One region of the Arthrobacter sp. efr-133-R2A-63 genome, then DNA from elsewhere that is predicted to be linked to it. Evidence: riboswitches for the same ligand, from Rfam matches in the RefSeq annotation. Region 1 holds a riboswitch; the other holds the start of a gene.
What was found. Region 1 has a riboswitch for glycine ahead of QRN45_RS00660 (serine hydroxymethyltransferase). Riboswitches for the same ligand answer to the same signal wherever they lie in the genome.

Region 1 (4,644 bases):
CCAGGCGCAGCACGGCAAGCCCCAGAGCGGCCTCAGCAACCTCGACGACGTCTTGCAGCGCCGCCGGGCATAACCTCCAGTGACTACCGTCTGCGTGGCAGGTGGCACGGGACAAGTGGGCCGTGAAGTCGTCCGTTTGGCGCTCGACGCCGGGCTCGACGTGACGGTGCTGAGCCGCCGCCCGCCGTCGGGCGCGTCACCAGTCCATCGCGACGGCGCGCGCTACTTTCAGGCTGACGTCACCACCAGTGCCGGGCTGGCCGAAGCCCTGCAGGGGGCCGATGTGGTGATCGATTGCTTGGAAGGGCAATTCGGAAAAGCGCGGAGGAAATTCGCCGACGGCGGCGCGCGCCTGCTCGCCGCGGCCACCGTCGCCGGAGTCCGAAAGGCCGTTCTCCTCTCGATCATCAATTGCGACCAGAGCAGCGCGGCGTTTTATGTCTCCAAAGCAGACAAGGAGCGGGTCTACGCACTCTCGTCGCTGGAGACGGTTGTTGTGCGGGCCACCCAATTCCACAGCCTCGTGACGGCGGTTTTCCAGGCGGGCTCGAAAGTCCGCCTCATCCCGGTCTTCAAGGGTGCGCGCTTTCAAACGATTTCGCCGGCGAATGTGGCGTCCGAGTTGCTTGCCGAGGCGTTGCGGGAGCCTTCAGAAGAGCGGCACCGGAGGCGAACCATCGGCGGACCGGACATCCGGTCCATGCGCGAACTTGCTGAGATCTGGCGCAAGGCGTCGGGCCGTGCCGGGCTTCTCGTGGAGGTGCCGTTGCCGGGGGAGATGGGCAGATATCTTCGGAAGGGGCTGAATCTGGTCCCAAGCCAGCGGACCGGGACAGACACGTTCGAGTCGTGGTTGGCAAAGCGCGAAGATAGTTTGTAGCCTAGGGACACTGGCAATGCACAGTTGACCAGGGGCTATAGCTCAGTTGGTAGAGCGCTTCGTTCGCATCGAAGAGGTCAGGAGTTCGAATCTCCTTAGCTCCACAGTGAAGGCCCTCCCACCTGCGGAAACGTTGGGCAGGAGGGTCTTCGTTGTTGCTGGGGTTGCGAAATCACTAACCTGGCACTGACATGGGTCCCGGATTGAGACGGGCTCCGGTGGTTCTGCCCCTTTCGGCCCGTCGAGCCCTTCCCCCTGTTCGGGTGTGAGGAAGCGCAGCGCGTTGGGTGAGGCCCGGTTGTGTTCCATTGCGATCTCGGCAACGTTCTTCACCTGTCCCGGGGAGCCGCCCATGACTTCGGCCAAGCCGGCGGCGGCCATTGAGGAAGCGGAGCCGGCCTCGCCCTGGCAGCCCACTTCGGCGCCGGAGATCGAGGCCTGCTCCTTGTAGAGCACTCCGACGGCGCCCGCGGCAAGCAGGAACTTCAGGGATTTAATGTTGAGGTGACCAGCAGGCCCCTTCGGACCCGACGGGCGTACCGAGCCGATCCCGGACTACGCTAGGTTCGCGACGCCGGGGTAGAGCGGGTGCGCGGCGGCGAGTGCCTCCACGCGGTGACGCAGGCCGGAGAGGTCGGCGTCGGCGATCAGTGCTTCGGCGATGATGTCCGCAACTTCGCGGAACGCCGCTTCACCGAAGCCGCGGGTTGCCAGTGCCGGGGTGCCGATCCGCAGGCCGGAGGTCACCATCGGCGGACGCGGGTCGAACGGAACCGCGTTGCGGTTGACGGTGATGTCGATCGCGGCGAGGCGGTCCTCGGCTAATTGGGTTCCTCCCCGCTCTGTATCGGACCTGAGAGATTCCGCAGAACGCATTGTCGCGTTGTGTTCGGCTTGCACCGTCGGTGAGCCGGACCGAAGCCTGGCTGCTTTCCAGAGTCGCCTCGCCGCGGCGGTACGGGGGCCTGAGAGATTCCTGGGGAGGATTTGCTCCTACGGCGCCTGCCCGGTTGATGGCTGGGAGGACTCTCCCGCCACGGTTCGAAAGGCATATTCAGATTTGGGGTGATTTGGCTCACACCATACACACAACGTCAGTGCCGGGGCAACATCTGCTTGCGGACATTGCTATCGGCAGCGGGTTTACTTGTGCATGGCCTCATGGATCTGGAGCGCAAACCAAAGCTGGGCCAACGTGGAGGTTTCGGTCATGTCGAGCCCCGTCAATTCGCTGATTTTCCGGATGCGGTAGATGATGGTTTGGCGATGGGCGAAGAGCGCCGCGGCAGTCTTTTGCCACGACCTCTGAGTGTCCAAGTAGGTCTTCAAAGTCACGATGAGATCGCCTTCCTGGCTCTGTTCATACGTGAAGATCGGGCCGAGCAGCCGCTGTACCAACGCCGTGCCCTCCTCGAAACTCGTGAGCCCCAGCCAGGAGGGCCCCTCGGCGTAACGGGTCAGGCTTACGGCATTGCCTTTCGCTGAACCGAGCGCCCACAGCGATTCCTGGAGTGCGCGTTGGACGCCCCCGGCAGACGTAGGCGAGCTGATGCCAATCCGGACCCCGGGCCCCGCGCAGTGGATCAAAACGTCATCTGTCACCCCCGCGGTTACCGCCACATGAAGGGTGTTGAGACGCCGCAGGCAAGCGACCTGAAGTCCGTGGCGCCACAGTTCCACGTGAATGTTCGCCAGCCGCTCGCCGTCGTCGGCCCCTATCGAAACCACCACGAAATTCTGCGCGGAAATCTCAAAATGGCCGAGCCTGATCTCCAGTTCCGCGATCCCGAGGCGCCCATCGAACGCCTGCAGGAGGAATTCGCCTGCTAGGTGGTGCCGCCCTTCCAGGGACAGGGCCGTTCGCGAGAGTTCCAGTCCCAGCACCGTCGCCGCATGCAGAAGCACGACGGCGTCAGGGTGCGGATCGCTTTTCGGCAGCACCACCAGGACCGCATTGGCGTGGGTGGGGATGTCCATCATCAACACGTGCCGGTCCCGAAGCCGATGCCATTGGAACTTCTTTCCGGTCATGGGTATATGTCCCGTCAGGGGGGCCAATTCCGCTTGCAGGAAGTCCGGCAGCGGCTCACCGTCCGGGTGCCAGGGATGGAGGCATCGCCGGTCCACGACGAAAAGCTCCGCATTGAGCTCAGCCGCGAGTCCTTGGAGAAGGCCTTGCCAATGGTCCTCAATTGTTCCCGCCGTACGAAGCAAGTCATACACCCGTGCGGTCTGACGCAGGCGTCGCGATTCCTCCAAAAGGGAAGCTTCAGCCACGGTTCGAGCGATAGCGATGAAGGGCAATGGATACGGAATGCTAATCAGCGGCAGCGGCAACTGCTCGCAGGCCGCCAGGAACTCCGGCAGCAGCTCCGGAGCATGCATCTTTTCCCCGATGGCAAGGGCACTGGCACCTGCATCGACGAGCGCCTCGGCGAGCGCAACCTGGCCTTGGGGGTCGGCGGGGATGGACAGGCCATTGGTCATCATCAGTTCGCCGCCGGTGACCCATTCCCACAGCCTCGGCAGGTCGGAGGTGTGTGCCCAGGTGATCCGGTTGTCCCTACCCTCCGACCCGGCCAAAAACGTGAGTCCTAGCTGAGGTTCCGCCACGAGCTCAGCCACAGTAATCGCCATGAAAATGCGCTCCCGAATCGTTGGGTTCCGGCCGATTTCACGGTGCTTAGACATTTGTATAAGAGCCTCGGCCATTTGTAGTCAATCTACCGCTATGCGTCGTGATGCACGTCACTAAGAATTGGATTACCTACTTCCCGCTCAAAGGCGAGCACCCCCACATCCCAACACCGCTGCCAGCGTCGCCGCCCGGCAGCAAGCTACCGAAGGATCCCGGCATGACAACGCATCAGCCCATCGGCCCCGTCGACGCAACAAAAGTTCCCCGGTATGCGGGCCTCGGCACTTTCGCCAGGCTTCCCCAAATCGACCGCGTCCCGGACTACGACATTGCGATCGTCGGCGTACCGTTCGACGGCGGAACGTCCTTCCGGCCCGGCGCCCGTTTCGGTCCTGCCGCGGTCCGCGAAGCCTCCCGGCTTCTGCGTCCCGGGTACCATCCGGAATTGGACGTTGAGCCCGTCAACGAAGTCCAGGTTGTGGACGCCGGCGACATCGCCTGCACCCCCTACGACATCGCACGGGCCGTCCGTGAAATCGAAGAGCAGGCATTGCCCCTGATTAGTGAGGACAAGAAGCTCATCTCGATCGGTGGCGACCACACCATCGCCCTCCCGATGCTCAGGGCCCTGAACAAAGTCCACGGACCGGTCGCGTTGCTGCACTTCGATGCCCACCTGGATACATGGGACACCTACTTCGACCAGCCGGTCACACACGGAACCATCTTCCGGCGGGCGTTCGAGGAAGGCCTCCTCGTGGAAGATAGGTCCATGCACGTCGGAATCCGCGGGCCGGTCTATGACCGCAACGATTTCCTCCGCGACCATGAATTCGGATTCCAGATCATCCGCTGCTCGGACCTGGACGTCATAGGCGTTCCCGCCGCCATTGCTCGGGTCAAGGAGCGGCTCGGCGACACCCCGGTCTACGTCTCCATCGACATCGACGTCCTGGACCCCTCCTATGCGCCGGGCACCGGCACCCCTGAGATGGGCGGACTCCACTCCCGGGAGCTGCTGGCCCTGCTCCGCGGACTGGATGGCATTAACATCGTCGGTGCCGACGTCGTCGAGGTCGCGCCGGCCTACGACCATGCAGACATCACCTCGGTGGCCGCGGCCACC
Region 2 (4,644 bases), on a different contig from region 1:
ATCGCCGATGCCGCGCCTGCCTTGTCGGCAGGAACCGCGCCGAGGATCAGGTCGTTGGAGATGGTCTCCGCCGAGCCAACCCCGATGGCCAGCAGCAGGAGCGCCGTCAAAAGGTACCCCGGCCCCTGGCTGTGGTTTCCCAGGGCGGCCACGAGGTATCCCACCGCGCTCAGCGCCAATCCCGATGCCACCACCAGGCCAGGGCGGATCCGCTTGACCAAAGGGACCACCACCAGTCCTGCCACAATGGTGGCAAGTAGGGCGGGAACCATCGCGATCCCTGCCTGCATGGGGGACTGGCCCTCCACCAGCTGCAAGTGCTGGGCGAAGAAGTAGATGAATCCCGTCATGGAGAACAGGGACAGGACGTTGGCCGTAATGGCCGTGCTGAAGACCTTGTTCCGGAAAAGCTGAACGTCCAACATGGGCGATGCCAACGAGCCCTGCCTCCGGACGAAGACAATTCCCATAGCCAGGCCGAACACCATGAAGGCCGCGGGACCCGGGCCGAACCCGTGCACGGCGGCCTCCTTGATGCCGTAAACCATCGGGGCCATGGTCAGGATGGACAGCACCACGCTGGGAACGTCGGGCTTGCCCGGGTTGCGGTCCTTCGACTCGGGAATCAAGGACGGACCGAACGCGAGCAGGGGAAGCAACAGCGGCACGGCGACCAGGAACACGGCTCCCCACCGGAAATGCTCCACGAGCCAACCGCCAAAGATCGGACCGAGCGCGGCTCCGCCGGAGAATCCCGCGGCCCACACGGCAACCGCGAGCCGGCGACGGTTCGGGTCCGGGAAGATGTTGCGGATCAACGACAGTGTGGACGGCATGAGCATGGCTCCGAAGATGCCCATGCTGGCACGTCCTGCAATGAGCCATTCAGCCGATGGGGCGAAGGCCGTGGCCGCGGAAACGGCCGCGAAGCCCGTGCTGCCGATCAACAGCAAGCGGCGGCGGCCGATCCGGTCACCCAGGTTTCCCATGGACACCAACAGTGCTGCGAGGACCAGCGGATAGGCATCCACGACCCATAGCAGCTGTACGCCCCCGACTTCCAGCGACCGGGCGATTTGCGGCAGGGCAAATGTCAGCGCCGTATTGTCCACAGCCACCAGCAGCACGGGGAACATCAGGAGTGCCAGGGCAGCCCAGTCGCGCCACGGGGCGGTGTGGATCGAAGGGGTACGGGGGTGCTGGGTTGTGGACGGGGTGAACATGAACATAACTGTACCGTCTGGACGGTATAGTTTCAATTTGCCGCATCGAACTGCCGCATCGAACTAAGGGATGATGGACACCATGCCGCGAAAACCTATTGCCCGGGACGCTGTCCTGGATGCTTTTGAAGCCCTGCTGATCGAGGTGGGGGAGCGGGCTGCCACCCTGGACGCCGTCGCCAAGCGCGCAGGCGTCTCCAAGGGCGGTTTGCTCTACCATTTCCCCAACAAGGAAGCCATGATCAGCTCCTTGCTCGAGCGCATGGACGGGCTGGCCGCGCTGGACATCGAGGCGATGAAGGCAGCTCCGGAAGGTGCTGCCGCGTTCTTCATCAAGTCCTCGCTCTGGGCCGACACGCCCTTGGACCGCGTGTTTGTGGCAGCCACGCGTCTCGCGGAAGTAGCCCATGAAGAAACCCGCAGGCGCTTCGCGGGAATCCAGCAACAATGGCTCGATGTGCTCGCCGAGGAAGTCGGGCCTGAAATGGCCAAGGCCGTCCGGTACATGGGCGATGGACTCTACTTCAACGCAATGCTCGAAGGCGGCGCCGGTGATACGGAAGTCAAGGCCAGCGCGAGGAGCGCCGACGTCGGTGCGCTGCTGGCCGCCGTCGAACGCCTCCGTACCTGAGTGGCCACCCAACTGACTCGCAGTAGGTGTCGTTTTGAGGCTCCAAAACGACAACAAGTGCCAGTCAGTTGGGAAAGTCGGGCTGCTAGGTAACCCTATTTGCGGACGCGGGCAGTCCATAGGACAATTGGTAGTTGTGGCAGCCGTCACCGGCAACCACAGTCGATTCACACAATTGAATACGCCTTTGATCTGCGGCGGGAGAGTCCTGCAGGCATGTGATGCAGGCGCCGTAGGAGCAAATCCTCCCCAGGAATCTCTCAGGCCCACGCACCGCCGCGGCAAGGCAACTCTGGAAAGCAGCACGCTGACGCGCGCTCACCGACGGTGCAAGCGGAAAGTGCCATAAGCACGTTTCGCGGAAACTCTCAGGTCCAATACAGAGCGGGGAGGAATCCGATTAGCTGTGGCGTACCTTGCGCCGCCTTATAAATGGAGTTCCTTCGTGACGGTTAGTTCAACCTCCACCGCGTTCGTTGACCGGCATATCGGCGCCCGCCGCCAGGCCGACATTGACATCATGCTCAAGTCTGTTGGTTACGACAGTGTCGATTCGCTGGTGGACACCGCGGTTCCCAAAGACATCCGCCAGGACGTCGCGCTGACGCTCCAGGACGCCCTGAGCGAGGTCGAGGTCCTGGCTGAGCTGCGCAGGCTGGCTTCCAAGAACAAGACGGCCGTGCAGATGATCGGCCAGGGCTATTACGATACGGTCACTCCGCCGGTGATCCGCCGCAACATCCTCGAGTCCCCGGCCTGGTACACGGCGTACACCCCGTACCAGCCGGAGATTTCCCAGGGCCGCCTCGAAGCCCTGCTGAACTTCCAGACCATGGTCCAGGACCTGGTGGGCCTGCCCATCGCCAACGCTTCCCTCCTTGATGAAGCCACGGCCGTGGCCGAGGCGGTCCTGATGATGCGCCGGGCGAACAAGAACAAGACGGCCCACGACGGCAAGACGGTGCTGGATGCCGACTGCCTCCCGCAGACCATCGCCATCGTGAAGGGCCGCGCCGAGGCGCTGGGCTTCGAGGTGGAGATCGCTGACCTGTCCCAGGGCCTGCCCGAGGGCGAGATCAACGGCATCGTGCTGCAGCAGCCGGGCGCTTCCGGCCGGGTGTTCGACCACTCGGGCGTGATCGCCGCCGCCAAGGAACGCGGCGCCCTGGTCACGGTTGCTGCGGACCTGCTGGCCCTGACCTTGATCACGCCTCCGGGCGAGCAGGGCGCCGACATCGCCGTCGGCTCCACCCAGCGCTTCGGCGTGCCGTTGTTCTTCGGCGGCCCGCACGCCGCGTACATGGCGGTCCAGAAGGGCCTGGAGCGCTCGATGCCGGGCCGCTTGGTGGGCGTTTCCAAGGACGACGCCGGCACTCCCGCCTACCGCCTGGCGCTGCAGACCCGTGAGCAGCACATCCGCCGCGAGAAGGCCACCTCCAACATCTGCACCGCGCAGGCACTGCTGGCCATCGTCTCCTCGATGTACGCCGTGTACCACGGCCCCGAGGGCCTGAAGGCGATCGCCGAGACCGCCCACCACCACGCCCGCACCCTGGCTGCTTCCTTGAAGGCCGCGGGCCTTGAGGTCCTGCACGGCAGCTTCTTCGACACCGTCACCGTCCGCGTCCCGGGCAAGGCTGCCGGGATCGTCGCAGCCGCGGAGGCCAAGGGCATCAACCTGCGCGGCATCGACGCCGACACTGTGGGCGTCTCGGTTGACGAGACCACAACGACGGCGGTTGTCGGCGGTGTCCTTGATGCGTTTGGTGCTTCACTCACCGAAGCCAATGAGGGCTTCGTCCTGGAGGCCGCGGTCGAGCGGTCTTCGGACTACCTGCAGCACCCGGTGTTCAACACGCACCGTTCCGAAACCCAGTTGCTGCGCTACATCCGCAAGCTCTCGGACCGGGACCTGGCGCTGGACCGCACCATGATCCCGCTGGGATCGTGCACGATGAAGCTGAACGCCACCGCCGAGATGGAAGCGATCTCCTGGCCTGAATTCGCCTCGATCCACCCCTTCGCCCCGGATTCCCAGACCACGGGCTGGCGCGAGCTGATCACGGACCTGGAATCCCAGCTGAGCGAGATCACCGGGTACGACCAGGTCTCCATCCAGCCCAACGCCGGTTCCCAGGGCGAGCTCGCTGGCCTGCTGGCGATCCGCGGCTACCACCACTCCCGCGGCGAGGCCCAGCGCAACGTCTGCCTCATCCCGGCTTCCGCCCACGGCACCAACGCAGCCTCGGCCGTGCTGGCCGGCATGAAGGTGGTGGTGGTGGCCACCGCTGCCGATGGCACCATCGACCACGCGGACCTGCAGGCCAAGATCGACGCCAACAAGGACGTCCTCTCGGCCATCATGATCACCTACCCCTCCACGCACGGCGTGTACGACGCGGACGTGCGCGAGGTCTGCGACTCCGTACACGCAGCCGGCGGCCAGGTGTACATCGACGGCGCCAACCTCAACGCCCTGGTCGGCCTGGCCCAGCCGGGCAAGTTCGGCGGCGACGTGTCCCACCTGAACCTGCACAAGACCTTCTGCATCCCGCACGGCGGCGGAGGACCCGGCGTGGGCCCGGTCGCGGCCAAGGCGCACCTGGCCCCCTTCATGCCCGGCAATGCCGCGGCCTGGACCGAAGGCAACGACGTGCCCATCTCGGCTTCACGCTTCGGCTCCGCCGGCGTCCTGCCGATTTCCTGGGCCTACGTGAAGCTCATGGGCGGCGAAGGCCTCACCGAGGCCACGAAGTCCGCCCTGCTTGCCGCGAACTACATCGCCTCCCG

Region 2: linked by a shared signal. The riboswitch ahead of gcvP (aminomethyl-transferring glycine dehydrogenase) and the one ahead of QRN45_RS00660 (serine hydroxymethyltransferase) in region 1 are both predicted to bind glycine.

What each region holds. Positions count from the first base shown of each region.
Region 1 is NZ_JARVRG010000004.1:12,102-16,745, forward strand. Features, by position in the region: gene QRN45_RS00640 (hypothetical protein) at 1-73, shown strand, start outside; gene QRN45_RS00645 (SDR family oxidoreductase) at 95-880, shown strand; tRNA gene QRN45_RS00650 (tRNA-Ala) at 912-984, shown strand; partial or broken gene QRN45_RS00655 (L-serine ammonia-lyase, iron-sulfur-dependent, subunit alpha) at 1,178-1,369, opposite strand; partial or broken gene QRN45_RS00660 (serine hydroxymethyltransferase) at 1,436-1,708, opposite strand; glycine riboswitch at 1,824-1,924, opposite strand; gene QRN45_RS00665 (PucR family transcriptional regulator) at 2,024-3,517, opposite strand; gene speB (agmatinase) at 3,736-4,644, shown strand, end outside.
Region 2 is NZ_JARVRG010000016.1:23,237-27,880, forward strand. Features, by position in the region: gene QRN45_RS08085 (MFS transporter) at 1-1,223, opposite strand, end outside; gene QRN45_RS08090 (TetR/AcrR family transcriptional regulator) at 1,306-1,854, shown strand; glycine riboswitch at 2,043-2,140, shown strand; glycine riboswitch at 2,142-2,247, shown strand; gene gcvP (aminomethyl-transferring glycine dehydrogenase) at 2,300-4,644, shown strand, end outside.